DNA from 4 places in the Rossellomorea sp. FM04394 genome. Region 1 is predicted to be linked to each of the others. Evidence: riboswitches for the same ligand, from Rfam matches in the RefSeq annotation. Region 1 holds a riboswitch; each other region holds the start of a gene.
What was found. A riboswitch is a leader RNA that binds a small molecule or an ion and turns the genes downstream of it on or off. The one in region 1 is predicted to bind cyclic di-GMP.
Positions count from the first base shown of each region.

Region 2: it holds a riboswitch for cyclic di-GMP, as region 1 does, so the genes downstream of both, ACCB35_RS19490 (hypothetical protein) here and ACCB35_RS21230 (anti-repressor SinI family protein) in region 1, are expected to answer to the same signal.
Region 3: it holds a riboswitch for cyclic di-GMP, as region 1 does, so the genes downstream of both, ACCB35_RS19950 (cell wall-binding repeat-containing protein) here and ACCB35_RS21230 (anti-repressor SinI family protein) in region 1, are expected to answer to the same signal.
Region 4: it holds a riboswitch for cyclic di-GMP, as region 1 does, so the genes downstream of both, ACCB35_RS01090 (EAL domain-containing protein) here and ACCB35_RS21230 (anti-repressor SinI family protein) in region 1, are expected to answer to the same signal.

Region 1 covers NZ_CP168654.1:4,246,686-4,254,334, forward strand. Annotated here, with positions in the region: gene ACCB35_RS21200 (SWIM zinc finger domain-containing protein) at 1-248, shown strand, start outside; gene ACCB35_RS21205 (DEAD/DEAH box helicase) at 241-3,066, shown strand; gene ACCB35_RS21210 (hypothetical protein) at 3,635-3,808, opposite strand; gene ACCB35_RS21215 (single-stranded DNA-binding protein) at 3,833-4,210, opposite strand; gene ACCB35_RS21220 (YwpF-like family protein) at 4,479-4,919, shown strand; gene ACCB35_RS21225 (helix-turn-helix domain-containing protein) at 5,032-5,352, shown strand; gene ACCB35_RS21230 (anti-repressor SinI family protein) at 5,386-5,523, opposite strand; cyclic di-GMP riboswitch class I at 5,556-5,682, opposite strand; gene ACCB35_RS21235 (helix-turn-helix domain-containing protein) at 6,327-6,647, shown strand; gene ACCB35_RS21240 (hypothetical protein) at 6,738-7,034, opposite strand; gene fabZ (3-hydroxyacyl-ACP dehydratase FabZ) at 7,226-7,649, opposite strand, start outside.
Region 2 covers NZ_CP168654.1:3,868,086-3,875,734, reverse strand. Annotated here, with positions in the region: gene ACCB35_RS19515 (YitT family protein) at 444-1,316, shown strand; gene cccB (cytochrome c551) at 1,398-1,709, shown strand; gene ftsE (cell division ATP-binding protein FtsE) at 2,219-2,905, shown strand; gene ftsX (permease-like cell division protein FtsX) at 2,895-3,779, shown strand; gene ACCB35_RS19495 (murein hydrolase activator EnvC) at 3,819-5,180, shown strand; cyclic di-GMP riboswitch class I at 5,327-5,417, shown strand; gene ACCB35_RS19490 (hypothetical protein) at 5,507-5,779, shown strand; gene rpsN (30S ribosomal protein S14) at 5,964-6,233, shown strand; gene ACCB35_RS19480 (type B 50S ribosomal protein L31) at 6,264-6,509, shown strand; gene ACCB35_RS19475 (hypothetical protein) at 6,570-6,944, shown strand; gene ACCB35_RS19470 (class I SAM-dependent methyltransferase) at 7,276-7,649, shown strand, end outside.
Region 3 covers NZ_CP168654.1:3,967,219-3,974,867, reverse strand. Annotated here, with positions in the region: gene ACCB35_RS19975 (AAA family ATPase) at 1-249, shown strand, start outside; gene ACCB35_RS19970 (CpaF family protein) at 251-1,591, shown strand; gene ACCB35_RS19965 (type II secretion system F family protein) at 1,593-2,555, shown strand; gene ACCB35_RS19960 (type II secretion system F family protein) at 2,559-3,482, shown strand; gene ACCB35_RS19955 (hypothetical protein) at 3,646-3,771, shown strand; cyclic di-GMP riboswitch class I at 3,801-3,886, shown strand; gene ACCB35_RS19950 (cell wall-binding repeat-containing protein) at 4,150-5,616, shown strand; gene ACCB35_RS19945 (histidine kinase N-terminal domain-containing protein) at 5,823-6,926, shown strand; gene ACCB35_RS19940 (prepilin-type N-terminal cleavage/methylation domain-containing protein) at 7,114-7,533, shown strand; gene ACCB35_RS19935 (type II secretion system protein) at 7,547-7,649, shown strand, end outside.
Region 4 covers NZ_CP168654.1:189,147-196,795, reverse strand. Annotated here, with positions in the region: gene ACCB35_RS01095 (ABC transporter permease subunit) at 1-871, opposite strand, end outside; gene ACCB35_RS01090 (EAL domain-containing protein) at 1,011-1,721, opposite strand; cyclic di-GMP riboswitch class II at 1,780-1,860, opposite strand; gene ACCB35_RS01085 (DNA-3-methyladenine glycosylase) at 1,963-2,547, opposite strand; gene ACCB35_RS01080 (P1 family peptidase) at 2,671-3,723, opposite strand; gene ACCB35_RS01075 (CAP domain-containing protein) at 3,898-4,671, shown strand; gene ACCB35_RS01070 (DUF4097 domain-containing protein) at 4,838-5,701, shown strand; gene ACCB35_RS01065 (YqcI/YcgG family protein) at 5,740-6,471, opposite strand; gene ACCB35_RS01060 (FUSC family protein) at 6,659-7,649, opposite strand, start outside.

The DNA.
Region 1 (7,649 bases):
ATGTGACGAAGGAAGCGCCTGAGCTCGCACTGCCCATCTATTACTCCGGGGTCATGGATGCGATCGATCAGAAGAATCGTGACAGCTATAAGCTGGCGGTCCGCTATATGAAAAAGATCCGGACGATTTATAAAAAAATGAAGAAAACTGAAAAATGGGATGTGTATCTCACCTATATTTTAGATAAATACAAGCGATTACGTGCGTTCCAAGAAGAGTGCAGAAAGGGTAAGTTAATCGATGCTTAAACTGTCTTCCGTAAAAATCAACGTCAACACAACTGAATATGAAGACCGTTTCTTCATCACTGCAGAAAATGACGAAGGAAAACTTCTGGCTCCAAAAGAATGGAAGGGCCAGCTGTTTCTTTGGCATGAAGAGAGTTTCTACGGGACACTCCTTGAGGAATCCGCCAACGGGATTGCCGTGACTCAGTGGCAGCTTCTCACATTGCTTGCCGGTGAGCATTTCAGCAGCATGATACAGTGGGACTGGGATGAAACCGGGCAGGCGTGTATCGCGATCGCTCCTGTGATCTACGAGGCGGTGGAAGCCGGACGCTGGCTGCCACGCTTCGAGGAATGGCAGGAAAAAGGACTGCAGTTTCATATCCCCGATGAGGTCTGGTCGAATTTTAATGATGGGTTTTGGGAGGAAGAACTTCCTGATGGAGGTCCGTCCCTCAAAACGTTGACGGAGAATTGGTTTCAGGGTGCCCTGAATGAGGCGATGGCTTCGGGCGGGTCGAGTGCGATGAAGCGGATCCAGAAGCTGAAGGAAAGTACACTTACGTCTGAAGAGCTGGATGCGTATTTTGATGAGAAGCGCTGGAGTGAATGGATCGCTGGCGAGGATGAGGAGCTTCCGTTCTCGATCGGACTCAGGATCTCTGAGCCGCTTGATGAGGATGAGTCATGGGAGCTTGAGACGATCCTTAGAGACCGCAAGAAAACGAATCGTGTCATTTCACTGGCTGAAGACACAGTCCCTCCTTCCTGGAAGAAACATCTGACGGACGTATCGGAAGAACAGGAACGCTGGATGAAGATGATGCCGATCTTACGTGACGCGGACGGGTCACTCCGCACGGCTCTTGGTGAGCACGATGCCTGGGATTTCCTATCCGTGCTGAGTGAGAAGCTCATTGACTTGGACATCGAAATCCTCTTGCCATCCTGGTGGGAAGCCATGAAGGATGCTCAAGTGTTGGTGAAAGCCAAGCTTAAGAATACGGACACAAGCTACCGTCCTTCATTCGTAGGATTGAATGCCATGCTTGATTTCGACTGGCGATTATCCATGAACGGTGTCAATCTGTCGGAGGATGATTTTAATCAGCTCGTCGATAATCAGCGACGCTTGGTGAAGATCCGTGGTCAATGGATGAAGCTTGATCCCGCCATGATTCGCAGGATTCAGCAGATGATGACGAAAGCGAAGCAGGAAGGGATTTCGATTCAGGATATGCTGGAGCAGGAGCTCGTTCCACGCGATTCTGATGAATCGGATCTTGAACCCGAAGACGACGAGCATGATCCCTATAAATACGCCAAGATCCAGCTGGAGCTCAATCGCTCGATGAAAAAAATGATCCACCAGCTTACAAATGTGTCCTCGATTCCATTAACGGAAACACCTGACGCGTTTATCGGCGAGCTCCGCCCTTATCAACAGCTTGGCATGAGCTGGATGCTCTTTTTGCGGAAGTTCGGATTTGGCGCGTGTCTGGCTGATGACATGGGGCTGGGGAAAACAGTACAGTTGATCACGTACTTGCAGCATGTAAAAGAAACGGAGAAACCGGAAACACCTTCATTGATCGTTGCTCCCACTTCCGTTCTCGGAAACTGGCAGAGGGAGTTGGAGAAATTTGCTCCGGACTTGAAGGTTCACCTGCATTACGGGCCGACCCGATCGAAAGGCGAGCAATTTGCCACAGATATCAAAGGCGTAGATGTGGTTCTCACCTCTTACGGCTTATCACATATTGATTTTGACGAGTTATCGGAAGTGGTTTGGACATCGATCTCTCTTGATGAAGCGCAAAACATCAAGAATGCCAATACGAAGCAATCCCGTGCGATCCGCAAACTCAGCGGTAAGCACCATATTGCACTTACCGGGACCCCGATGGAGAATCGACTGTCCGAGCTGTGGTCAATCTTTGATTTCCTTAACCACGGGTATCTTGGTGGATTCACACAGTACCAGAAAAACTATATCGCTCCGATTGAAAAGGATGAATCAGAAGAAAAAGTCAAAGAGCTTCAGGCAAAAATCAAACCGTTCTTATTGCGCCGAACGAAGAAAGACCCTGAAGTGGAATTGAATCTGCCTGAAAAACTGGAGCAAAAAGAATATTGTCACCTTACCGCTGAGCAGGCAGCCCTATATGAACAGCTGGTGAAAGACACTCTAGCGAAGATTGAAACGCTGAGTGGATTTGAGCGGAAAGGATTGATCCTGCAAATGCTCAACCAACTGAAGCAGCTCTGTAACCACCCTGCTCTTTATTTAAAGGAACCGGATCCAAAATCAATCCTGTCCCGCTCTGAAAAGATGCAGAAGCTGAAGGACATCGTGGAAACCGCTCTGGAGTCCGGCGAAGCTTGCCTGATTTTCACTCAATATATTTCAATGGGTGAGATGATCCAGGAAGTAATGAAAGAAGAGTTCAACGTCGATGTTCCATTCCTGAACGGCAGCATGGCAAAAGGAAAACGCGATGAACTCGTGGAGAAATTCCAGAATGGCGAGTTCCCAGTATTCCTGCTGTCACTGAAAGCAGGCGGAACCGGTTTGAACCTGACAGCTGCCAACCACGTCGTTCACTACGATCGCTGGTGGAACCCGGCTGTTGAAAACCAGGCAACCGACCGTGCTTATCGTATCGGACAACAGCGATTCGTTCATGTTCATAAACTTGTTTCTTCAGGTACCCTTGAGGAAAAAATCGATGCGATGCTGACGAAAAAGCAGGCATTGAACGATGAAATCATCCGCAGTGATCAGTGGGTTACCGAATTGTCTGATCAGGACTTGAAGTCGTTGTTAGTGTTGGAATAATTGTTAATGGCCTCTTTCCTTTTGTGGGAAAGAGGTTTTTTGATAGGTGTGGCAATTGGGTGAGCTGGCGTTTACTAGTAGCTAATGGGGGGTTTTTTAAAAGGGTTTTGACAAATTAGGCTTAGGTTTGAAACTTTCTTGGTCATTATTACAAATATAATCGTAAAATGTATACGATTTTTTATGCCGACTTGTTTTGTTGAGCCACTTTTAAGCAAACTTGTGCTACTTCTGGACTTTGTTGTGCCACTTTCAGCGTTCGTTGAGCCACTTTCCACAAAACTTGTGCCAAATTGTGAATAACTGAAATCATTACCGTTCATCACGGGCAAAGATCTAATTCAATCGCTCTCTTACCAATCAAAAAAACGCCGGCTCCCCAAAAGGAAACCGGCTCAATATGAAGACAATAAGGGGAACGACTGCTACTTTACTCACTGCTACACATGTTTATCTCTAACGAGGTATGGTTGAGGCATGTTGCGGTGACCATTGGAATTTGAGACAGCTGCTTATTAGGTTGGTTGGATTTTTCGTATGGAAAGAATTCTGGGTGAGGTTGTTTTACTTATGACGAGGTTTTCAATACTGGATTCGGGTACTCATATCCTTGCTCGAGGGCAGTCACCCGTTGAGATAAATAGAAATTTTCGACATTCGCTCTTGCTACTTTTTTGATGAGGTCCTCTGTTAACTTTTCCATTCGGATGATTCTTTGTTCAAGATCTTGCAGTGTGGCCACAACTCCATCTCCCTTTTAAAAATGTTAGAACGGTAATTCGATTGGCTCTTTTTTGTTTGGGTCGGAAGCATTTACCGGCTCCCGTTTGCTGTCCATAAACCTGACATTTTCAGCGACGACTTCCGTTACATACGTGCGCTTTCCCTGATCATTTTCATAATACCGAGTTTGTATGCGACCGGTCACTCCAACGACAGATCCCTTTCGGCAATATTTCTCCATATTATCGGCTGCCCGGTTCCAAATGGTGCAGAGTACAAAATCTGTATCAATTTGGCCTTTTTGATTCTTGTAGTTGCGATTCACAGCTATCGTTGCGTTAAGTATCGATTTTCCTTCCATTGTTTTTCTTGTTTCGGGGTCCTTGGTCAGCCTTCCAACGATGGTCACTTGGTTGATCAATTGGATTCGTTTCCTCCTTTCTCATATGATGCTCTCATCTTACAACCATCTCTCTCATCTTGTAAAATCATGGATTTCCGAAATTCGAGGCAAAAATGGCTTAAATTTCGGAAATTCCCCTAGGGAGATTTTGCGTTTTTTGATCGAAATCGGGCTCATAAACACAAAATTGCATCTTTCGTTCTTTTTTTCATCGAGGAATTTGTTAGGGAAACAATTCCTACTATGATATAATTTTATAAAACCTTTAAATGGGAGATGTTCGTTCATGAAAACCTTTAAAGTTATTTCACTGCAAGTAGTGGAAAACGATGAACTGCGTGACTTTGAAATTGTGGACGGTCTGATTATAAATAAAGAAGATGGACAAAGTACGTGGCTTGTCGAAACCTATTTGTCCAATGAATATATCGAATTTTTTCAAGAGGCTCAGCAAAGGAATGAGGATTTGGAAATCCAAGTCGTGATTTCCCATAAAGCCAACGATCCGGCTGCTTTCATGACCTCCATCCGTTGTATTAAAGAAATGGATGATCATATTAGCATTATGTTTGAGGGGAAATTGAAGAAACAACGCAATGAATATGCTGAATTATTACTTGATGACTTAGTGCAAAAGGGGTATTCTGGCGAGGAATTAATCCGTGAATTTCGTGAGAAAATGGTATCGAAACCGCGTATTCCGGCAACTGCAAAACCTAGCGTTTAATTATACGAAATTATGTAAACTTTATATAGAGCAGGGTATAACTGTTTGCTATAATAAACTTATACGTTTATTTCATTCCCTTTTATAATGAAGTTCTAGGCAGGTGTGAACAGTGATTGGTGAAAGAGTTAAAAAATATAGGCAGGAAAAGCGAATGTCCATGACAGAACTAGCTGAAAAAGCAGGCGTCGCTAAATCATATTTAAGTTCTATAGAGCGTAACCTTCAACAAAACCCTTCCATTCAGTTCCTTGAGAAAGTTTCGGCTGCATTAGGGATCCCATTGGATGCTTTACTGCATGATCAACCGGATAATCAAAATGTCGATCACGAATGGCTAAAAATTGCCGAAGAAGCTATGGATTCTGGCATTTCAAAAGAGCAGTTTCGCGAATTTATCGAGTTTAACAAATGGAAGCTAGGCAATAAATAAAGTCTTGCGATTGTTCGCAAGACTTTATTTATTTTAAATCACCTTGTAACCTTCTTTCATTTGTGGGGTCTGACTGTGGAGAAACTTTCTTATTTCCGCTTTTGGTATTCCTGCTTCCAGCGCTTGTTTGATCAACTCTACCCATTCCATATCAAGTTCACGATTTGTCATCAATTTCCCCTCCTAAAATACTATCTAGTATTTCAGGCAATCCAGCCATCATAGCTTTAAATACGCTCCGTAACCTTCCTTATCGAGAAAAGCGTATTCCCCCACCTTAGATCTGTGACTTTGCGTCCCTACCTTTCAATAGGTTTGCCTTTATCTGACTAATTCGTTATTACTGATTCTATTATACTAATAGAATTCTATTTCCTATGTTGTTTTTTGTCTTTTCTGACAATAATATTTACCCTTTATTTTTACACATACACCTATTATTTTACATTTTTTAGAATATATATCCACTATTTTCTTCAAATTATTTGATATTCAAGAGAAATTTGTCGAATTAATTTGGATGGAGCATTAAACGTTCTTGTTATAAGATTCTAATTTTTTCCTTATTGTTGTGACTTTTTGAGTGATATCCTGAAATGATGTTGCTTTATAAAAAGAACATTCCGTTAAATCATTGCCACAGGAAGGACATAACCATTTTCCAGATTCAGAACTACTATATGATGCCCGTGTACAACGTCTGCAAATTTTTTTATACAATTTCCTGACTCCCTCCCTGCTTTCAAATCCTTAATAATCGACGAAACGCTTGTTCTTTTTAAAGAACTATTTAATTTAGTATATAATTCTTTTATATAAGTCTAAAGTCTCTCATTCAGCCATAATAGGGCAAAAATCCAGCTTGATTGTTCTTTATTATGAATTTTCTTTCAATTTCTTACTATTTTGTTATTTATAAAAAACAATATGTTCTATATAATGAATATATTAGAGTTGGGAAAGGACTGTGATTAATGGTAGGTGAAAAGATAAAAAACTATAGGGAGAAAAAAGGAATGACCATTATTGAGCTTTCTAAACAGTCTGGTATATCTAAGTCCTATATAAGTTCAATAGAAAGGGGAATCCAAAAGAACCCCAGTATACAGATCCTTGATAAATTATCTGCAGCACTTGGAGTAGCGTTGAACCAGGTACTTGACTTTAAGCCTGATATTGATGAGGAATGGATCCAATTAGTAACAATGGCCATTGAGGAAGGTTTAACAAAGCAGGAGTTTTTAGAATATATTCAGTTCATTCAGTTTAAAAGACTTAGTTCGAAGGGGAATTGATGCTGGTAATATAGATGTCTTACCATTTTTAACATGCACTATAAGAAAAGAAAAATAGCGCAGAAAGCTTAAAGCCTCTGCGCCCTATCATTACTCGTCCTTATTATCCGGATCCTGCATATCTTTATCATCTTCCACAGCGTCTTCTTCAGGCGTGTTGTTATCCTTCGCTGCATCTTTGTCACCTTGCTCGTTTTGGTCTTCTGACTCAGGTAAATTCTCTTCACCCATGTCGCCGTCATTCTCGTTCATGCCATCTTCTTCAGGCATTTCTTCTTCTGTTGGTGCCTCATCTTCCGGAGGAGGCTCCTGGTCTGCATTACATCCTACAAGAAGCATGGCAGCAAGTGCTGATCCACCAAGAATTGATAATAATTTTTTGCTCATGATGTATTACTCCTTTCTAACGTGTATGTTAGTTAATGTAAGACCGTTACTTTGGTCTTTCGTTAGCATTCCCTGAAAATGAATTAACTTGCATTTTGAAGGGAACTTTTTTGGAGAAATTTTATTTGAGCATTTGACAAAAAAAACGGGCCTGAAGTGAACGAATCACACCAAACCCAGTTACAAATAGACTATTCTTGTTTATCTCCAAGAGCAAACATCATTTCCAATTCGCAGGCAACCTCACCGTCAACCGTCGCCACGCCTTTGCCTTTACCGATAGGCCCTTTAAAGCGGATCATTTCAACCTCAAGTCTCAGCTGATCTCCCGGCTTAACTTGGCGCTTGAAACGACATTTATCAATGCCTGTAAAAAAGGCCAAACGTCCACGATTATCTTCCACTTTCAGCATGGCCACAGCTCCAACCTGAGCCAGCGCCTCTACAATCAGCACACCAGGCATAACAGGATAATCAGGGAAATGTCCATTGAAAAACTCCTCATTCGCCGTTACATTCTTAATCCCCACTGCTTTCTTGCCTTCTTCCACCTCAAGGATTCTATCCACCAACAAAAACGGATAACGATGGGGAATGATTTCTTTAATTTGATTA
Region 2 (7,649 bases), 380 kb from region 1:
GGCTTGGAATATACTCTGCATAGATGAATAAGTACATACCAACGACTGCCATCATCCCCTTTGCAGAAGGTTGAATCTAAATTATTCTTAGTGAAAGTCCGATATTCAGTTATCCGACCTCCCATTATCCAAGGTCCGTCCCTCACCACTGCAACTCGTAACCACCACAATCCATTAGTGCTTTACCACGTTATTGAAGTGTCATTTACACCTCTAAGTACCCATGCTATACTCTCAAAGGTTGATACAGAGCGTGTTTAAAGGGTTGATATGTCTATTTATCACCTCAATTCATTACCTCTGCAGTCATTAGAAAAGACTATTGGTGAACAACCCTTATCTCAAAAGACGAGGCAGGATCCGTGATAAGAGGTCCGTCCCTCTGCATAAAGGAAGAGGTTGTACTCATACTATAAATACATAGGTTAAAGGAGTCGTACTGGATGGGTTTGAAGGAGAGACGTCGTGAGCAGGCTTTTAATCCACGGAAAGAGAAGTTGTTAGAGTATTTGTTTGTTGTGTTTGGGTCAACGATTGTGGCCATTGCGTTTAATGTGTTCTTATTGCCGAATGAGGTGGCTTCAGGAGGAGTGAGCGGGATATCGACCATCCTTAAAGGTTTGTTCGATTGGAAGCCAGCCTTCGTTCAGTGGGCATTTAATATTCCGTTATTTATTGCGGGGTTAATATTCCTGGGCCTTCAATTTGGCGTGAAAACAGCCATCGGTACGGTCTTCTTACCATTAGTGGTGTTCTTAACAGAAAGTTGGGAGCCATGGACAGAGGACCCTTTATTAGGTGCATTATTCGGCGGGATCGGTGTAGGATTGGGGTTGGGAATCGTCTTTCGAGGTAAGGCATCTACAGGAGGGACGGACCTTGCAGCCCAGATCGTCAACAAATTTACAGGGTTGTCCCTTGGCACGTGTGTGGCGCTTATTGATGGAATGATCGTTCTATCGGCTGCCATCGTGTTTGACATCGAGCGTGGTTTATATGCTCTTATCGGCTTATACGTGACCAGTAAAACAATTGATTTAGTCCAAGTCGGCATCAGCCGTTCAAAAATGGCTCTTATCATTACAAACAGACAGGAAGAAGTCCGTGAAGGAATCCTGAATAAAATCGATCGTGGTGTGACAAAACTATCTGCATACGGTGGTTATACGGACGATGAGCGCCCGATCCTTATGTGTGTGGTCGATCAAACAGAATTCACAAAACTGAAACAACTGGTCAAAACCATTGACCCCTCTGCCTTCGTCGTCACAATGGACGCTTCTGAAGTGTTGGGAGAAGGTTTCAAACGCGTTTAACCTTGGTATAATTATGTAATAGAGGGACGGACCTCGGTATATCCCGTTACTCATAAAAATGTGTTCCTAGGGGGAGAAAAAATGAAGAAAAAGCTACTTGGAATTGTTTTTGGCGCTTCATTGGTACTTGCAGCCTGCGGTGGCGGCGAAGAAAGTACAGAAACAAGCTCTGGCGGAGTGGACCCTGAAAAAATCGTAAACAATAAATGCACCAGCTGTCACGGTGGTAACCTTGAAGGCGGAATGGGTCCAGCCCTAAATAACATTGGTGCTCAATTAAACAAAGATCAAATCTTGGAAGTCATTCAAAATGGTAAAGGTCAAATGCCTGCAGGACTCATCAAAGGTGAAGAAGCAGAAGCAGTGGCAGAGTGGTTGGCGAATAAGAAATAAGTGAGGAAGAAGAGTCCCTGTAAGAGGATTCTTCTTTTTTTTTGATACTTCACAAGTTTTACCCTTGCTCTTCTTTAAATATTTGTTACAGGAGCTAATCCCAATAACCATAGCTGGCAACCAGTACTCAAACCGTCCTCCGTTATAACCTAGTAACCAAATCAGAATAGCACCAGCTTAGCATTTTGATGAAATGGATCCTCAAACTTCCGAACTTGGTATTAGCACCAGATACTAGTTATAAAAGACTACTTTTTTCGTTCGTAATAGGTACAATCGACAATAAAAAAGGTAAAAAATTCACATTATTATATGTTTTGAAACGTAAATGTAATAATTTTTTTCCTTAACATCGTATAAAGTGATGTTATAATAATTTTCGGGAGAGCAATTCGAGTTTTTTCGCCATTTTGTGTCTAATTATGGTAAAAACGTTGAGCTCATACCGCGTACATATGTCGATAACAGCCAAGAGGGTAACTACATAATACAAATTAGGTGATTTTAAAATGATAGAAATGAAAGACGTCTACAAGCAGTACAGCAACGGTGTCATGGCTGCTAATGGCTTTAACGTCCACATTAAGCAAGGCGAGTTTGTGTATGTTGTGGGTCCAAGTGGCGCCGGGAAGTCTACTTTTATTAAAATGATGTACCGCGAAGAACGTCCTTCCAAAGGAGATATCATTGTAAATGGTATCAATCTCGCAAAATTAAAAAATAGTAGAGTTCCATACTTACGAAGAAACGTTGGGGTTGTATTTCAGGATTTCAAGCTGTTACCATCGCTGACAATCTATGAAAACATTGCCTTTGCACTTGAAGTAATAGAAGAACATCCAAAGCAAATCAAGAAGAGAGTCATGGAAGTCCTGGATCTGGTAGGGCTAAAGCATAAAGCAAGAATGCTGCCTGATGAGTTGTCCGGGGGAGAGCAGCAGCGTGTATCCATTGCAAGATCCATCGTGAACACGCCGAAGCTTGTGATTGCAGATGAACCTACAGGTAACTTAGACCCCGAAACATCTTGGGATATCATGAACATCTTTGAAGAGATCAGTAACCGTGGAACGACAGTTATCATGGCTACACATAACCGGGAAATCGTAAATACTATCAAGCATCGGGTAATTGCCATTGAAAATGGCCGAATTGTTCGTGACGAACAGCGAGGTGATTACGGTTATGAAAGCTAGAACGTATGGTCGACACCTTAGAGAGAGTTTCAAAAGCATCGGACGTAATGGCTGGATGACATTTGCATCAGTGAGTGCCGTTACCGTAACCTTACTGCTCGTTGGTGTGTTTATGGTATTGATGCTAAACATGAACAAGGTTGCAACCGATATTGAAAAAGACGTTGAAGTGCGCGTTCTGCTCGAGGTCGGTACTGAAAAAGCTCAAATAGATGAAATAGAAAAGAAGATTAACCAAATAAGTGGAGTGGAATCCGTAGAGTATTCCTCTAAAGAAGAGGAGCTTCAGAATCTTGTGAAAGATCTGGGAGACGATTTCAGATTATTTGAACAAGATAATCCATTATACGATGTGTTTATCGTAAAAGCAGAGAATCCTCGTGACACAGGGAAGATTGCTGCTGAAATCAGCAAGTATGAGAATGTGAATGAAGCACTGTATGGTGAAGCGAAGATCGAAAAATTATTTAACGTACTTGAGATGAGCCGAAACGTTGGCCTGGTGTTAATCATCGGTCTGTTGTTTACAGCCATGTTCCTTATCTCCAATACGATAAAAATTACGATTGTCGCCAGAAGAAGGGAAATCGAGATAATGAAACTCGTGGGTGCAACCAACTGGTTTGTGCGCTGGCCATTTATTTTAGAAGGATTATGGCTTGGAATTTTAGGTTCTATTATCCCGATCGCTCTTGTAACTACAGGTTACTACTATGCTTATGACTTTATTAAACCAAAACTACAAAACCATTTTATTCAGATATTGGATTTTACCCCCTTTATCTATCAAGTAAACGGATTGATTCTATTAATGGGTTGCTTGATCGGGGCATGGGGAAGCTTTATGTCTGTTCGTAAGTTCTTAAAAGTGTAAAATTTGATAGGTTGATAGAAGCTGAAAGGAGCATGCCGCTTGAACAAGAAGTATTTCATATCATTATCAATTGCAGCAGCCTTAACAATCGGAAGTTTACCAACGTTAGGGACAACCGCTAACGCTCATTCCCATAGTGTGGAGGAATTACAGAAGCAACAAAACGACATTTCTTCAAAAAAAGAAGAAATCAACGGAAAGATCGATGAGAAAAAATCAGAGATTAACCAAAACATCAATAAACAACAAGAAATCCAATCACAAATTGCTGAAATCAGTACAAAATTAAAAGATACTGAAACCAAAATTGCCGAAAAAACAAAAGAGATTGATGAAACAACTGCAGAAATCAATAAGCTTAAAGAAGAAATTAAAGTTTTAGAAGAAAAAATAAAAGAGCGTAATGAACTACTGAAAGAACGTGCCCGTGCGATCCAGGAAAAAGGCGGCTCTGCAAATTATCTTGATGTACTACTTGGCGCGGACAGCTTCGGTGACTTCATCAACCGCGTAACGGCAGTAAATACAATCGTAAGTGCCGATAAAAAGATCATGGACGAACAAAAACGTGATCAGGCTGAATTAGAAAAGAAACAAGAAGAAGTAGAAGGCAAGCTTGCAGACCTGGAGTCTACTAAAGCGAGTCTTGAGTCTCTTAAACAAGATCTTGATAGTCAAAAAGCTCAAAAAGCTGAGTTATTCAAGCAGTTGGAAGCACAACAGGCTTCTCTTGAAGTAGAGAAAGAAGATCTTCAAAAAGAATCTGATGAGCTTTCTAAAATGGAACATCAGCTTGAAGGTGAAATCCAGGCTGAACAAGCACGTCTAGCGGAACTTGCACGTCAGCGTGAAATCGAACGTAAGCGTCAAGCGGAAGCTGAAGCGGCAAAACGTGCAGCAGCACAACAACAAGCAACTACAAGCAGCAGCGGTGGTTCTTCTTCAGAATCTGCAGCACCAGCGCCATCAGCCCCTAGTGCGCCAGTAAGTGCCGGTGCCTGGACATCTCCAGCTTCCGGAACGATTACTACAAACTTCGGTTGGGACGTTTTGAACGGTAAAAAGCGCTATCATTATGGTATTGATGTTGCAGCTCGCGGCAGTGTTCCGATCTCTGCAGCTGCTGATGGATATGTCATCAAGAGTCACTATAGCTCAAGCTACGGTAACGTAGTATATATCACTCACTCAATCAACGGACAAACCTTCACAACGGTTTATGCCCACATGGCTTCTTCGTCTGTTAGCACTGGACAAGCAGTTAACAAGGGAGACAGAATCGGTTACATGGGTAACACAGGATACTCTTTCGGACAGCATTTACACTTTGAACTTCATGCAGGTTCATGGAATGCATCGAAATCTAATGCTGTAAACCCACGTCAATATATTAACTTCTAATTTTACGACCCCACTTCCTGAGAAGCGGGGTCTATTTTTTGCCGTTTTTTCTAGTTCAATGTAAGTCTAGGGAATATTCACTATTTCCATTAAGAATCTTCTCAAATATTACACTTTTTAGTATAATGACAACTGTAGTTTCTACAAATTGATAAGGGCAAACTAATTGAAAGATTAGGACGCAAAGCCACGGGTCTACCATTCTCAGATGAGAATAACGATGGCCGGGTTACCGAAAACAATGGATTACAATGAATACTATTTCGAAAGTTTTTATTAGTATCATTTAGCCTGCCTTTTTGGTGGGCTTTTTTTATACGACTTGTTTGATAAGATTTGAATCTGTAGTAAGGATGATGATGTTGGAATTGACTGAATTAAAAAGGCAATTAAGAAGTTTCTGTAGAAGGAATCGTACTGCTTTGAAGTCTACTTATGTAGGTAAATATACAGCTGAAGAGCTCAGTGAAATGCTTATCGAAAGTCTCGGTGCAGAAGAAGTAAAGAGAGTTGTACAGGACATCGAAATCATCAATCGCCGTGGTGGAAATACAGTTACATACTTTATGCTTATTTTAGAAGGGCTAAAGGCAGCATAAGACGAATAAAACCGAATGCCGGTCATGAATGGCATTCGGTTTTATCTATTTTTTAACAGTATAAGAGAGTTCAATCCATTAAATTGTAGGAAATTAATATCGTTGCAAAAAGAAAGAGAGTATGGTTTAATAACCATACGTACTTAAAACGTAATGATTACGATTAATAAAGGAGAGAACCATTTTGGCAAAGAAATCAAAGGTAGTGAAAGAGAAGAAACGTCAGGAACTTGTTCAGAAATACGCAGATTTACGCAGGGAGTTAAAGGAGAAGGGTGATTATGAAGCGTTAAGGAAGCTGCCGAGGGATTCCTCGCCGACCCGATTAAACAGTCGTTGTGAAGTTACAGGGAGACCAAGAGGCTATCTCCGTAAATTTAAGATGTCCCGTATCGCTTTCAGAGAGTTTGCTCATAAAGGGCAAATACCCGGCGTCAAAAAATCAAGTTGGTAATACATTAAACGTTAAGGTGGGGAATTAAGAATGAAAAAAGACATTCATCCAGAGTATCAACAAGTGGTATTTATGGACACGAACAGCGGTTTTTCCTTTTTAACAGGATCTACGAAAACATCCAATGAAACGATTGAGTGGGAAGACGGGAGCACGTATCCTTTATTAAAAATAGAAGTAAGTTCGGATACGCATCCGTTTTATACAGGAAGACAGAAGTTCTCTGATAGAGGAGGGCGTGCAGAACGCTTCTTGAAAAAATACAACATGAAATAGTGCATGTCGTGCCACTAGAGAGAATAGGTTAAGGTATAGACTTATGCCGGGGTGAATACGATGAACGAACATTTAATGGAAATTGCTGCTCGGGATATTGTTAAGGGCCTGCCAAATGAAAAAAGGGAGATCTATCAATATGTGGTCGATCTTGAAGATGAATTGGCGAGCCGATCCGAGACGTCTGAGGAATTTATGGCCTTACTTGTGAAACATTCTCCTCATCAACAGGCAGCCTCTCATTTTAACATGAACTTTGGAGAGCTGATGAAACGGATGAGGGAAATTGAACAAGAGATTAATGCCAAGTTAGATCAGAAGCTGCGAAATGTAACGTGGATTGATTATACAGACACCATTCGATCGATGAAAGGGTCAGAAGCAATAAATACAAGCTACTTCTTCTTTTCCATGAATCATGCTTATACTAAATAAGAAGTAGAACTTTATAATTTAAATCGTAATCTTTTCGTTATAAAAGAAATACTCAGTAGGAAATGGGAATATCGAAGATCAGGGAACCGGTGTTTTCCCTTCTATGATTTCCTATGATCATAGGGGAAGTCCCTATCCTACAAAAGCAGAAATTAAGGATTCTCCTTCATGGAGAATCCTTTTATTATTCAAAATTTCGACACACATTTATCCATGCAATCTGTAATAATTCTCCTATAGGATAAACTATGAGTAAATAACTTGCTTGTATATAAAAGATTCAGGATACTAATACATAGTAGGGTATGATGAACGAATGGAGGAATTCCCAATGGCCGGAGATTTATTCGAACACCATAAAGCTTCAAAGCTCCTCGACCCAAGACGTCAGGAGCTCGTACCAGTGGACAAAGTTCTCGAACTTCTCAAACTCAATAAAGACGATATCGTCGCCGACTTAGGCTGTGGAAATGGCTACCTGACCCTTCCCATTGCGAAAGCGGTAGAATCAAAGGTACAGGCAGTAGATCTGCAGCAGGAAATGCTGGAATACTTGAAACACCGTGCTAATGAAGAAAATGTAGACAATATCGTTTATGTGAAATCATCCCTTGAATATCTCAGCTTCAACAAAGGTACTTTGGATAAAATCGTATCCGCTTTTGTCTTGCATGAAGTTCCCGATCTGATCAAAGTATTTCAGGA
Region 3 (7,649 bases), 280 kb from region 1:
GTAAGTCAGATGGAAAGAATACTTGAAACAGCCATCTTCGCTACGCTGCCATTTCATGAACCGGTGATTACTCAATCGGTTAATCTTGGGGTACCCGTTGTTCTTACCCATCCAAGGAAACCGATCGGGAAGAGTTTTCTATCTATAGCAAAACAGCTTACCCAGCCGCCTGTACAATCCGAACAGGAAGTATCACCAAAAAAGAAAAAGGGTGTCAAACAATTAGTCCCTTTGAAAGGAAGGGTATAAGATGGCCGTCTTCAGCAGGGGTGCTCAAGATAAGAATCAAAAAGGTAAGCATGATAGAGAGGCTAAGATGAGAGCTCCTAAAACAAAGGAGTTCTGGGAGATGGGATCCCGACTTCATCACTATATAATAGAAGAATTGAAGAAGTATCCCGGTCAGAGTGAGGAGCAGGAAAAAAGTAAAATTAAAGAATTGAGCGAGGAATTTATAAGTGAAGAGGGGGGACGTTTAACCTTTGAAGAAAAAAATCAGCTCGTTGAATCAGTGGAAGATGAGCTTCTTGGCTATGGTCCGATCACTCCTCTTTTGGAAGATCCATCTATTTCAGAGGTTATGGTCAACGGGCCACACCAAATCTACTACGAGCAACATGGAAAGCTGATTCGAAGCTCAGTCACCTTCAGGGATGATCAGCACGTTCAGAGGATCATCGAAAAAATCGTTTCACCCATCGGCCGCCGGGTGGATGAGAGCTCTCCCATGGTAGATGCCAGGCTTCCCAATGGTTCACGCGTCAATGCCATCATCCCTCCCCTTTCGTTAATAGGACCGATCGTTACGATAAGGAAATTTTCCGATACGCCTTTTTCAGTCGAAGATTTGACTCAATTCGGGACATTGAATCAAGATATGGCAGAATTCCTTGAAGTCTGTGTACTGGGGCGGCTGAATATCTTTATAAGCGGTGGGACGGGTTCGGGTAAAACCTCGACCCTTAATGTTCTTTCGTCGTTCATTCCTCATGATGAACGAATCGTGACCATTGAAGATGCAGCAGAACTGCAGCTCTCTCAAGACCACATCATTTCCCTTGAATCGAGACCGACGAATATTGAGGGGAAAGGGGAAATCACGATCCGGGATCTGGTCCGAAATGCATTGAGGATGCGTCCGGACCGGATTGTGGTAGGTGAGGTGAGGGGCGCAGAAGCACTGGATATGCTTCAAGCGATGAACACGGGACATGACGGAAGTTTGAGCACCGGGCATGCGAATTCGCCACGGGATATGCTGGCACGCTTGGAAACCATGGTCATGATGGCCGGGTTTGATCTGCCGGTCCGTGCTATCCGGGAACAGATTGCCAATGCCCTGGATGTCATTGTCCAACAGGTCCGTTTAAAAGACGGCTCCAGAAAAATCACCCATATTACAGAAGTACAGGGGATGGAAGGGGAAACCATTGTCCTTCAAGACCTTTTTCATTATAAGGAAACAGGATGGTCCCATGATGGGAAAGTGCAGGGAAGATTTGTGTCGACGGGTATCCGGCCAACTTTCATTGAGCAACTTGAAGGAAATGGCTTAACCGTATCCTCTTCCTGGTTCAAGGGGGAGTGGTAATGTGGAAAATGGTGTTTGGATTTTAAGTATATTCACTCTGACAACCTGTTTCTTCTATTTACTATTTTCAGTGATGATGAAAAAAAGACATGTTCAAAAGCGTGTGGATCGATATTTTGGCGCACCTTCCTCCCGACAAAGCGAGGAAGGTGCAGTGAAACATAACCCGCCACTTGAGAAGATCAGTATGAAGCTTGCCAAGGCATTCGAAGGTGTACGGTTCAGTCAGAAAACAAAAGCCCTTTTATTACAAGCCGGCAGTTCCATGTCACCGGAACAATTTTTTGCTTATCGATTGATGAGCGCCATCTCCTTCTCTTTGCTGCTCCTGATCCTTCAGGTACATTGGGTGCTGACTGTGACGGGCTTGACGATTGGTTTCCTCCTTCCTGGGCTGGTCATGTCGAAGAGAAGGAAAAAAAGATTACAAGCCTTGCCGTTACAGCTGATTGATGCTCTGGGAATGATGGCGAATTCCATGAGGGCAGGCTTCAGCTTTATGCAGGTGATGCAGCTTGTAGGAAAGGAAATGCCTTCGCCCATCGGACCAGAATTCCAACGGGCGGTCCGTGAAGCAGGACTGGGGGTGCCACTTGAACAAGTGTTTGAAGAAATGATTTACCGCTTGCCCAATAAAGAGTTAGAGGTAGCCCTCGAAGCCATCATTGCTCAACGGAGGAGCGGGGGGAATTTAGCTGAATTACTGGAAACGATGGAGGATACCATCAGGGGGAGAGTGAGAATAATGGGCGAGTTGAATACGTTGACTTCTCAAGGTAAGCTATCTTCTTTGGTCATCACCTTGCTACCAATCGGGCTGGGATTCTATTTATATGCGGTGGATCCTGAATATTTCGGTCCCCTCATTCACCATCCGATGGGGGTAGCCATGCTTGTCCTTGCTGGTTTACTGGTATTGATTGGCTGGTTTTCAATCCAGAAGATCCTGCGGATTGAGGTGTAAAACATGAGTATTTTCTTTTTTTTAATGGCTATCTGTTCATTCACGTGCCTATCGGCAGCCATCCTCTTAACCCTTAGTAGGAAAAGGATTGCCATGGACCATCGCATCAAACATTATTTCAACGATATACATCAGGTAGAATCTATGGAAAAGATAAAAGGCAAAAAGAAGTCCTTTCGCCCTTTCTCGCGATTATGGAATCGTGGACTGCAGCTGATTAGTAGAAAAACGAGCAAAGCGAAACAAAAGAAGCTCGATCATCTCATCCGGGATGCAGGTTATTCAGGCAGGCTGACAGCACTTGAATTCCGATTGATTCAACTGCTTATTAGCATAGGAGGGGGAACGGCCGTTTTCTTCCTTTTTGCTCCCATGGCAGACAGTATGGTGATGACGCTGCTTCTGGCCTTTGGCGTTTTCTTTCTTGGCTTTCAATACTGCACGTTCTACTTAAGCAAAAAAAAGACCCGTCGAATCGCCCGGATCAATCGGGATATGCCGGATTTCTTTGATACAGTGAATTTATTGATAGAGGCCGGCCTCGGGTTGGATGCCGCCATTTTAACCGTCTGTCAAAAGAAAAAGGGACCTCTTTCCGAGGAGTTCTTATTCGTCCTGGAAGATATGAAACGAGGGAAATCAAGAAGGGAAGCCTTCTATGAACTACGGATGACGGTACCATCGGATTCCCTGCAAAGCACTTTGACCACCATGATCCAAGCTGACTATCTTGGTGTGGGGATGTCAAAGGTCATCCGGAACCTAACCGTCCGGATAAGGGAACAAAGAAGGGAATCGGCCCGGGAACAAGCCATGAAAGCTCCCGTCAAAATGCTTTTTCCCATGGTTTTCTTCATCTTTCCATCCATCTTCATCGTGTCTTTAGGACCTCTCATTGTCAAAATCCTGACAGAAGGACTAATGTAACCTGAGGGACGGACCTCCTATAGGAGGTCCGTCCCTCTATAAGAAAGTTGTCGATAAGTATTTATGCCTAAATGCTAGATTATTCTGACTTTTCTATTATAATGGGAATATAAGTAATAACTGTTAATTAATAAATTTGATTGTTTGCAAGGGGGGATTGCGAATGCCTGGATATTATATGAAGGAAGTATGGACGCCGTTAAAGATAATAGGAATCAAGTTTTTCAAATCAGAAGAGAATAGCATCTTTATGAAGGTCTTCCAAAAGCCAAGGAAACGCTTATTCTAAAACTAGTATTTTAAATACTTCTACAACGCGTACGATAAAGGCAAACCCATTGAAAAATGGTGACGCAAAGCTATAGGGGCTTCAGTCCGGGAGACGATGCCAGCCAGTTACCGTGTACGCATCTGTTTTGATTCTTTTTTATTGGTTAGTTTTACATCTATAGTAGTCGCCATCCAATTCACTCTTAATTGTTTTCTTTTCTACCATCTACCTCACCATTCATCTAAATCATGATATACCTTCCACATTATCACCAACCAGTAAGACAATAGAACCAAATTTTCACGTCTAGAATTCACCTTTCTCAAATAATATAAGTTTGTAAACCAACTTATTGTTGGGTGTTACATAATTTTTCAATTCGAAGGGGCTGGGATCATGAAAAAAATCAGTACCGGTTTATTTGCCTTTCTATTAATCTTCTGTTTTAGTGTTTCACCGTCGCTTGCCGAAGGACCGTTTGAGCACCCATCCATTAAGAAAGAAATTCACACTCTCTCTAAGAAACAATCATCTACGACACTTGATGACTCAACCTTCACCAGGCTGAAAGAAAGGATGAAAGGATTAAAGAAATCCGATGAAATGAGGTTGATGGGTGAAGTTTATGAGCAGGAACCCAATGATTATCCTTACCAGGCTGACTTCATTCGCCTCGACGACATCGTACTCGGCACCTTTTGGTGGGCAGAGGACCTGGATTTTTATAGCTTAAATATTGATGAAACGCAGGATACGTATATTTACGGCTCGACATTGACGACTCTCAATGATCTTGGGTATTTGCTTTTCACCCCGGAAGGCGAGCCTGTTTATCCTGATGAATGGCTGGAAGATGGAAGCGATAATCTCCAGATTTATTATTCACTACCTCCTGGCTCGTATTATCTTGCAGCCACTGACCTGAATATGTTTGGCGGGGATGGAGTATATGGGTTGACTGCATTCACTGGAGAAGAAACCGTGGATAATGTGTATCGGATTTATGGAAACGACCGGCACGAAACTGCGATTGAAATCTCAAAAGTAGGATGGCCAGACGGGGCCGAAACAGTTGTTTTAGCAAGGGACACCACATTCCCTGATGCATTGGCAGGTGCCCCATTCGCTTTCCAAAAAGATGCGCCGATCCTATTAAATCCTAAGGATCGTTTAAATGGTAAGGTAAAAGAACGAATAAAAGAATTAGGGGCCAAGGAAGTTGTGATTTTAGGAGGAGAGGGTGCAATATCAGCTGATGTTGCAAGGGACCTAAAGAATAACGGCTTGGATGTCCGTCGAATCGGCGGGAAAACACGATATGAGACGGCGGCCAATATTGCAAAAGAATTAGGGTATTACGATCAGGCAATCATTGCCTACGGAGGCAATTTCCCTGATGCCTTATCCATAGCACCATTTGCTGCCTCAAGTGGGATACCGATCCTGTTAAGTCCTACCAATGAATTAGCAGATGAAACGAAGGAAGCTTTGAAAAATGTCACGGACACAATCATCGTAGGGGGAAAATCAGCCATTTCGGAGGGAGTCCAAAAGCAACTTGCTAAAAAGAATCCTGTACGGATTTCAGGTGCCAACAGATACGAAACATCGGTCAACATCGCCACACAGCTTGAAATGCCGGGAGATATCATCACCGTTGCCACCGGTCAAAACTTCGCCGATGCACTGACTGGTTCTGTACTCGCCGCCAAATACTATGAACCTATCATCCTGGTAGAAAAAAATAAGGTTCCCGACCCTGTACGGAAGTATATTTCAGAAAATGGAACGTGGTACTATACTGTACTAGGGGGAGAAGGTGCCGTTTCTCAAAAAGTCGTAGAAGAGCTCAGCGGCCTCTAGGTTATCAACATGATAGAAAGACCAATGATCACGCCTGGGGCGGACATTGGTCTTATTTTGTTTTCATCTGTTTCAATTATTCCCCAACTAATAAAATACCAAATGACTATCATCCTATCCCTCTTTTTCTGTTATGATGATATCAACGAATATTTTGACAATAAACGGAATGAAGGGACTGCCATTCAATGACTAGTGCTTCAACCATGCTGATACAATTCCTGGAAGATCACTCAGAGGAATTTTTACATAATTGGCTAAAAGACATCGTTATTTCAGAAAACGATTTATATAAAGAAGAAGTGTTGAAAAATGGGGTAAAAATGTTTGAATTAGTCAAACGTGCGATCGAGAAGCCCCTCACTGAAGAAGAAATCACTTATCTTGCACACAAAACCGCACTGGAACGGGTCAACGCAAACGTCAATATCAGTGAGTTTGTGTACAACGTGAATATAGGAAAAAGCATCATTATAAAATGGGTCAGCAACTCAGGGATCGAGCTCCGGGAATTACAGCCCATTTTTGAAGAGATCAATGCGTTATTCGACCGTTTTTCCTACTTGGCCGTCAGAAAATATACGGAAATTAAAGAGCAGCAGCTCCAGGAAAAAGAGTTGTATATTGATCAGACCCATAAAGAAAGGCTGACGATCCTGGGCCAGATGAGCTCGAGCTTTGTCCATGAATTCAGAAATCCACTCACTTCCATCATCGGTTTCACCAAACTCTTGCAGAACGGTTATCCCGACTTACCGTATCTCGATATTATGCAGCATGAGCTTGAGCAATTGAATTACCGTATCTCTCAATTCCTCCATGTGTCCAGAAAAGATTTAATCGAGAGTGCAAGAGAAGAGATCATCCTTTCGAATCACCTGGAAGAAACCATTGAATTCTTGTATCCGAGTCTTCTGGATGGTGATGTATCCATTGACTTTAAGTGTGATACAGCCATCAGGGTATTGGGGAACAGGGATGAGCTTAGACAGGTTTTTCTTAACCTCATCATGAACTCGATTGACGCCCTGCAAGAAGTGGAAGGGCACCGTCAGATCACCGTTTGCTGCGAAGAAGAAGCAGGCAAGACAAAACTGGAAATCTCCAACAATGGGCCACGGATTAAAGAGGAGACCATCGAAGCCATCTTTGAACCTTTCTATACGACGAAAGATCTTGGAACCGGAATCGGTCTATATATCTGTAAAAAGCTGATCGAGAAGCATGGCGGTGAAATTCGTTGTCAATCAAACGATGAGTGGACGACGTTTACGATCGGTATTCCTGTTGAATCCAATCTGGTTATCTAAAAGAATAACGGTCTATCGGTGCCATCTATCGGTGCCAGGCACCAAACATGATTTTGGTGCCTGGCACCGACAGATTGGCATCGTTTTTTTGGTTGATTTTAGCAAATGATTGAGTGATTGGTAGAATGGAAATGATATAATCGATATAGGAAAATATAATCATTTGAAGGGGAAGGTGGATGAGATCATGACGCAAAATGAAAAAGGGATTACGTTACTTGAAGTGCTTTTGTCGATGGTGATCTTATCGATCGTTCTCTTGACGATTGTGAATTTCTTTCCCCAGATGGGCAGGATGAACACATATAATGGCGAGAAAATGAAGGCTGTGAACGTGGCCAGGGGAGAGCTTGCTGCGTGGAAGGAACGGGGCAGCCTTGATAAACCGCCTCCACATTACATAAAAAATGAAGGGACAGACCCGCACCATCAGTATTTCACTTCCACAATCGATGGATTTAAGGTGAATGTAACGATCAATAAACACTCTGATTTGGATGCAACAGAATCCCCATCTCCAGCAAAAGCTCATCGATTGCTTATCCAAGTGCTTGAAGATCAAAAAATAGTAAGTGAAACCTACGGATACGTGATGGTAAATGACTAAGGGGGCTTCTACATTGATACATAACGAACGTGGCCTGACGCTTGTTGAAGTCCTTGCTACTTTAACCATTTTGTCGATTATAGGTGCAGTTGTATGGAATGTTTTCTTTCAAGGGA
Region 4 (7,649 bases), 410 kb from region 1:
ATTTGGTATGATCAACACTGACTTCCCGATTAATCCACAGATATACACCTTGATACACAACAAAAAAAGGCGTGTAAATCATAATCAGTGAGATGGCTATGACCATTGGTCTGAAGTCTTGGACGATGTAGTACGTGATTCCTCTCATATTGAAAATCGTTTCGATGATAAATAAGCTCGACAGCATCCCCCATATAATCAGCTTTCCATGGTAAAACAGACTTGGAGAAATATTTTTCAGTACGTGAGCAAAGAGGATCCTGCCTTTCGTCATGCCTTTACTTTGGGCAAACTCAATATGTGGTTTAAGCATTTCTTCTTCCATAATGAAAAGAAGAATACGAAAGAAAGAGATCATGGGAATAATGGATAGGGTGATGATCGGAGCAAGAAAGATCTTTTCATCCCCAAACTCTGTAAATTTCATTAATTCAAAGCCGAAATGCTTTAAAACATATACAATGAGAAGCTGGAGCATAAAAGCAAACATTAAGTCAGGCACCGTCTCAAAGAGATTTAATACTTTCTTTAGAGAAGAAGTAACCCAACGGGGCAAAAACACTGTAATGATCGTAAGGATGAATGCTGTTCCCAGACCTAAACCCAATGCCCCACCGATAATCTGTAAAGAATATAAATACGGTCCCCAAAGCATGTCCAGAAAATCGACGGTTACCCCTTTATATGAATAGCTCCAGTTTTCACCGTCCAAAAATACAAAAACAAACTTAATAAACTCTTCAAAGAATCCGACAATATTATACAGACCCCTCTCCTTAAATACTTCAGGAGCAATACTCACGGCTAAAATACCAATCAACCCAAGAATATAATAGAACATAAATTTCAGCGGAAATGTCACTAGCCTCATACCCTGATCCCCTTTTTTTCTCTTTTTCCTCAGTTTAATGGAAATTTTAAATGTTTTCAATTTTATTTCAATTCTGACGAAACCACTGCAGATACCACGAAAAAAGGTGACTCCTATAGTTCAAAGTCCCCTTTTTCATTTAAGCTAATAACCGACTCGGCCTTCCCAGATAAAAGCCCTGCCCGATTGTAATCCCAATGTCCTTTGCCACTTGCATATCCTGTTTGGTTTCAATTCCCTCTAATACAATCAACGTATCTTTACCGTAGAATTGATTAAAAAAAGACAGGAATCGTTGTTTCTTATCATCTTGAGACAGATTCAGGGCAAAAAAGCGATCCAGTTTAATAATTTCCGGTTCATATTCAATGGATTTCTTGATGGAGGATGTCCCTTGACCAAAGTCATCGATCGCATACCATACTCCATATTGCTTAAGTTCTTTGAGTGACTCTTTTAATAATGGATTCTGCCAGAGTTCCTCCGCACTCGACTCATTAATCTCCAGCACAAGACGCCCCTTTATTTCAGGATGCTTCTTCATGAGGCCATAAAAATAGGTATGAAAGCTTGGGTGGAGAATCGTCGTGATATAAATGTTAAGAAATAACTTACAGGGCTTCAGTCCATTCTCTGAAAAGCTTTCAAGAGCCTTTGAAATGGATAAGGTATCAAGCTTATATAAGATATTAGCTTTCATGGCCGACTGAAAAACACTTTCAGGATTTTCGTTATACTTGTTTCGTAACAGGCCCTCATATGCAAAGAGGGTTTGTTGCTCGCCCATTTCATATAAGGGCTGAAAATCATGATAAATATAGTTGTTTTGAAAAATAGTAAAGATGTTCATAGGACCCCTATACTCTCTATAGTTTATAAAAAAAACCACACAAAAACGTATTTCTACGTTCGTATGTGGTCGGTTGCGCTACTAGCTCCCCTAAATGTAAGCGCCCATCTATCATTTAGGTTCAAAGCTCCCATTCGAATTGTCAGTATACGATGAATTCACCTTATAAGAAAAATATACCACAAACGTAGTACTTATGGGGTGGATTTTCAGTAAAAATTAGAAAATTCTTAAAAAGTCTTTATCTTGATACATAGGGATTGTCTTTAACCCAGAACCTCCACGGATAATCCCTGGCTTCTCCAGTGTTATCGATCCCTATTCGTTTTCCTTCCGCAATGTTTTCAGGCTGGTATCCTTTTGAAATGATCAGAGGCGGTGCTAAAAAGCTGCCTCCGTAATCCTCCATTGTGATACCTAACGCTTTCGTCAATTTTCCTGGACCATTTGTCCAATTTTTCTTTAAATGACCGGGCCTTCTTCTTTCCATAAGTTCCAAGCCGCCAAGGGGGTCAACGGCTCTAATGAGAATCGCTTCAGGCTTCTCTCGTTCACCGCTCACTACATTCACTAAACAATGGGTATGCATAACGTATGTATAGATCCGGCCTGCTTCATGAAACATGACTTCCGTCCGCTTCGTCCGTCTGTTTCCATAACTGTGAGCCGCCCGGTCCTCTGGTCCTAAATAGGCTTCCGTTTCTACAATATAACCTGAAGCTGTTCCCTCCTCCGTCTCTTTCACTAACACACATCCCAACAGAGACTTTGCAAGTTCCAATGTGGGCTGTTGGAAAAACGAAAGAGGCATAGGGGTATCATTCATGACTGTCACTTCCTTCAATTAAATAGTTCGTACGTATATGTAAGGTATACCCCATTTCATTAATGGTTAAGTAAATTTTCATTAAAGAAAAACCTAAAAAAGGTAACAAATAAAGGTCAGGTCTTATTTCATCAGTCCATAAAGCAAATCTAAAGGTATGGCTTCCACCTTTCGATCATTCCTGCCCGTTGTGGTTTCCGCTTTACAAAGAGAGTTCCATATGGCTTCTTCTACACTATCCACCGTCATTTCAAATAGAGTGGATATGATCGGGCCGTCTTCTTTAATGAAAGAGTAAGGAATCGTGTGATCATGATTGGGGTGATGTGGAATGCGGTGAGCAGTAGAAAACGCAAGGACAATATCACCACTTCCATGTTCTGCATACGAACCCGTTCTTGAAAGACCGAATGAAGCTCGTTTGGCCAGTCGTTTAAGCTGCCTTTCATTGAGAGGTGCATCAGTGGCTAAGATGATCATGATTGATCCATCGGGTATATCCTTATCCTCCCCGGTGTTAAGGATGGGAACCTTTAAATCCTTTCTCTTGCCGAAATTCGTTAATACGAGTGCTCCCACCGTATACTTCTCTTCTCCAAAGGCATACTCCCTGGAGCTGGTCCCTATACCACCTTTATATCCTAAACATAGCATCCCGGTTCCCGCTCCGATACACCCTTCTTCAACAGGTCCGGATTGTGCATGAAGAATGGCTTCCCTGGCATCTTCAGGCTTCACATGAAGACCTCGGATATCATTGAGAAAACCATCATTGCATTCTCCCACAATGACATTTACTGTCCCTGTTGTGTCGCCGATTTCAGGTGTTTCATCGAGCATATATTGAACCGCCCCTTTCAGAACGTCCCCAACGGAAAGAGTATTCGTCAAGAGGATTGGACTTTCAAGCAGCCCGAGCTCCTCCAGTTGAATCGTCCCTACTGTTTTTCCAAATCCATTGATTACATAGCTGGCAGCAGCTATCTTTTCTCGAAACAGATTTCCTTCATGAGGTAAGACCGCCGTGACACCCGTCCTTACCAAGGTACCGTCATGCTCATATTGAAGGGTCTTATGACCGACTTTTACTCCCTCGACATCGGTAATACTGTTATATTCCCCACATGTATAGGAGCCGATACTGCCTCCTATCTCCCGAAAACGTTTCCGTTCCATTAATGAAAAACCTCCTTCTTCCTTATCACTAACTATTCGGCCAAGGAGCTCAGAACCCCTTTTAAAACATAGAAGCAAACCCTATTTTTTACAGGATAATAAAGACGGCGAGAGTAAATATTAAAGACTGTTAATGCCTTATAAAAGGTAATCAACACTACTGGAGGTTCACACATGAATAAACGCTTTCTTTCGGTAACAGTCTGTGCCGTCATCCCGTTTATGCTGATGACAGCCTGTAACAATAACGATACAAACGATAATCTGATGGATACCCAGAACGTGAATTACGATCCCGTTTCCTATGATAACAATGGAAGAGATGGAATGTATGGGATGCAAGGGAACCAGCAAGGGAACCAAACTCCCCTTCACCGTTTCATGGCCCCGATAGATCCAAATGGGGACTTACGCGAATTTACACATTTAGATCCGGGTGAGGAGAATGCGCCCGGTAATGATGAAGCCGGGCAGCCGAATCAGCCTGCACAAGAACCGAATACGGGTCAGCCTGAACCACCAACGGAACAGCAGCCCAAGCAGGATACACAGACTTCTGATGCCAGTGGATTTGTGAAGCAGGTAGTCGATTTAACCAACCAGGAACGGAAGAAGAATGGACTTAATGCCCTGAAGATAGATGGAGAGTTAGGGAATGTGGCGGAGATGAAGTCAGAGGACATGAAGGAAAATGACTATTTCTCTCATACGTCTCCAACGTATGGATCTCCTTTTGAAATGATGGAGAACTTCGGGGTGGATTACTCCACGGCAGCAGAAAACATTGCCGTTGGACAAAAAACACCTGAATCAGTTGTGAACGCCTGGATGAACAGTCCAGGTCACCGCAAAAATATTTTAAACAAACAAGTCACTCATATTGGCGTTGGTACAGCGAAGGATCCCAGCCAGGGGATTTATTGGACGCAGATGTTTATAGCGAAATAAAGGTTAAGACCGGTCCCCCGAGACCGGTCTTTTTCTATTACATAGCCTTCACGCACTCCGCCTCTGGTCTGATTCAAAAATAATCCTATGGCTCATTGTGATGATGTGGCAGCTGAATTAAAATAGAATTATGAAATGGAAAAACAAACCAAAGCGAGGGGTTTTAATGAAAAATGCTTTTGCCGTGATCATTGCTCTGCTGGCATTAGGGACACTTTACGTCATTTTAAATGACAATACATCTTTGTTTGCAAAAGAAAGTCAATCGGGAGAGCGAATGGAGGTAACGAACAAAATAGATCATATTGATCTCAAAATGGAAGGCAGCGATACAGAAGTCATCCCTTCAGAAAGGAATGAAGTAAAGGTTGACATTGAAGGAAAAGGGACGATGACTTTAGATAAAAAAGGCGACACCATTGAAGTGGCTGTAAAGCATAAATGGTATGAATGGATAGGATTCAACCGCAAATCAAACGTAACCGTGTACATTCCAAAAGAGTATGATCGAAACATGGAAATCGAGATAGGCTCCGGTAACTTACAATTTGCCGGAGAATCCGATGCGAATCGAATGCAGCTGAATGAGTTATCTGTGGAGATGGGTTCTGGGAACATGATTCTAGAAAACCTTGAAACGAATGTATTCGTACATGATGGTTCTTCCGGAGACTTGGTCGTGAATGCTCTCTCCACAAAAAAAGGGAATGTCGATATCAGCTCCGGGGATGTGGAGTTGTCGAATTATGAAGGCCCGCTGGAAGGTGACTTATCATCTGGTGAATTAACGGTCTCGATGGACACACTAAAAGGGGACCTGAATTTTGATGTAAGCTCTGGAGGTGTCAACCTGGATCTGCCGGAAGACGCGAGCTTTAAACTGAACGGAAAAGCAAGCAGCGGAGACATCTCCTGCAATCTTCCATTAAAGAATAAGAAGGTAGACGATGGGGACCTTACAGGTGTGGCGGGGTCCGGAAAATACGATATCACTGTTTCGGTTTCCAGTGGGAATGTGGATATATATTAAGGAAAAGAGTGTCAGGCTGGGTCCCGACACTCTTTCTCTTATTTATGGTGAAAGGGGCATTTGCCCTCGATCGGTTCCACATCGTCCCCAATGAAGTATTGCTTCCATTCACGGTGTTCAGGATCTCCATAATGACTGATATTCGGATGCTTCGGTAAGCCGTCCCACTTCTCGACACGCTCCCTTACTTTCTCACGGGACATGATGCCACCCTTTGACGTTCCCTCCAACCCTTCAAAGATCCTTCTCGGCTGGAAGCCTAATACTAAGCTGTTCCCAAGATCTCGCGTCTTACGCTGCTTGTAAGCAGGAGCATTCCCAAACACGAAAAACGGCTCCCCGGCGAACGAAAACGCCCACAAATGATGATCCGGATCCTCAGGATAACCCTCAGGCCAAGCCTCCTCATCCTCACGATGAAGAAACTGCAGAATCCTCCAGAAATAATCACGGTAATGAGGGACGGACCTCTCCTCATCTTCCGGTTCCACAAACAAAAAGAATCCGTGACGAATCAGCCGCTCATCCTCCGGTACATCAAACAAATCGATAAATTCTTGAATCGTTTGGGGAAGATGCTCCCAATTATCGTGACTTATATACGAATATCGAAGCTCTCCTTTTTTCTCTCCGGTCATACCGAAATAACAAGGAAACGTTCGATTTGTTACTACTTCGTGAAAGTTCTTATATTCTTCTATCACCCATTGGGGAACAAGATCAGGGTTTACCATATCTTCTTTTGTGAACAATAAGCTTTCGACTGCCATTTCTCCACCTCACCATTATAAAATATATAGATGGTATGGTTTTCCCGAAGAATAATGGATTAAAACAACTTCTGACAAAAAGGTAGTTAAATCGACTATTTATATACCCACACCTCAGCCGTAATGACGCCTTGCGATAGTAAACGACCGAGTAAAAAATAACAGAAGGGTAAAGCGATTTTCCGCTTTACCCTTCTGTTTTTATTTCTTTCACCTCTGCACCCAATTCCTCTCCAAGTGCCACAATCGATTGATTGATTTTCCACACATAGTAGAGGTGATGAATCAGATCCATCTGTGACTTCAATCTGCTTGGTGCCAGGGTTTCGATCTTTTCCCGTTCCTCACTTAAACTCCAAAAGACCCGTGCACCCTCATTTTCTTTTAGCAGCTCACGTAACGTTTCGATGTTATGAGTGATTTTCTCTTCTGTCTGATGAAAAACGTTATTTAGTTCATCCGAAACCTTTGCCGGTACTTTTCTATGTGATGAAGCCAGCAGATGCTTCGCGTAATAGTTGGTGGCTGTCAACACAGTGATCCAACGGCCGATACCCGATCTTGTCATGGAACCGGGTCGTTGCAGAAGCGACTGTGCTTCATCCTTTATACCCTGAAGTTTCTGATCGAGATCAAAGGCTTGATCTGTTAATGGTTTGCCTTCACTATTCGTAAAGGTCTTAATATAGGAAGAAACATATCCTCCAAGTTCTTCAAGAAAATCATCAAAAGCGTCTGCCACCTTGTCCTTCGTTTTCTTTGGAAATACAAACGCCGAGACAGTCAGGGCAATCAGCGCTCCTGCAATGGTATCAATGACCCGCGCCCCCATCAGCTGCATGCTGATTCCTCCCAGCAGCAGGTCATACATAAACGCAATGAGCATCGTAATGAACAAGCTCATGAGGGTATACGAAACCGTGAAAAGATAGAAGGCCAGGAACAGAACGACAAACAGAAGAAAAACTTCAAGCTCAGAATTTCCTGAAACGAGCTTTGCCGCTCCGAATCCAAGTATGGCACCGATCACCGTTCCTACCGATCGCTGGAAGGCCTTAATATAGGTTCTTCCTACTGACTCTGTACCAATTTGAATAATAAAGGTCGTTAACAGTACCCAGTAGGGCTGTGCAGGAGCAATCAGCTCCCCAACGATAATCGCTAACGTACCTGCAACA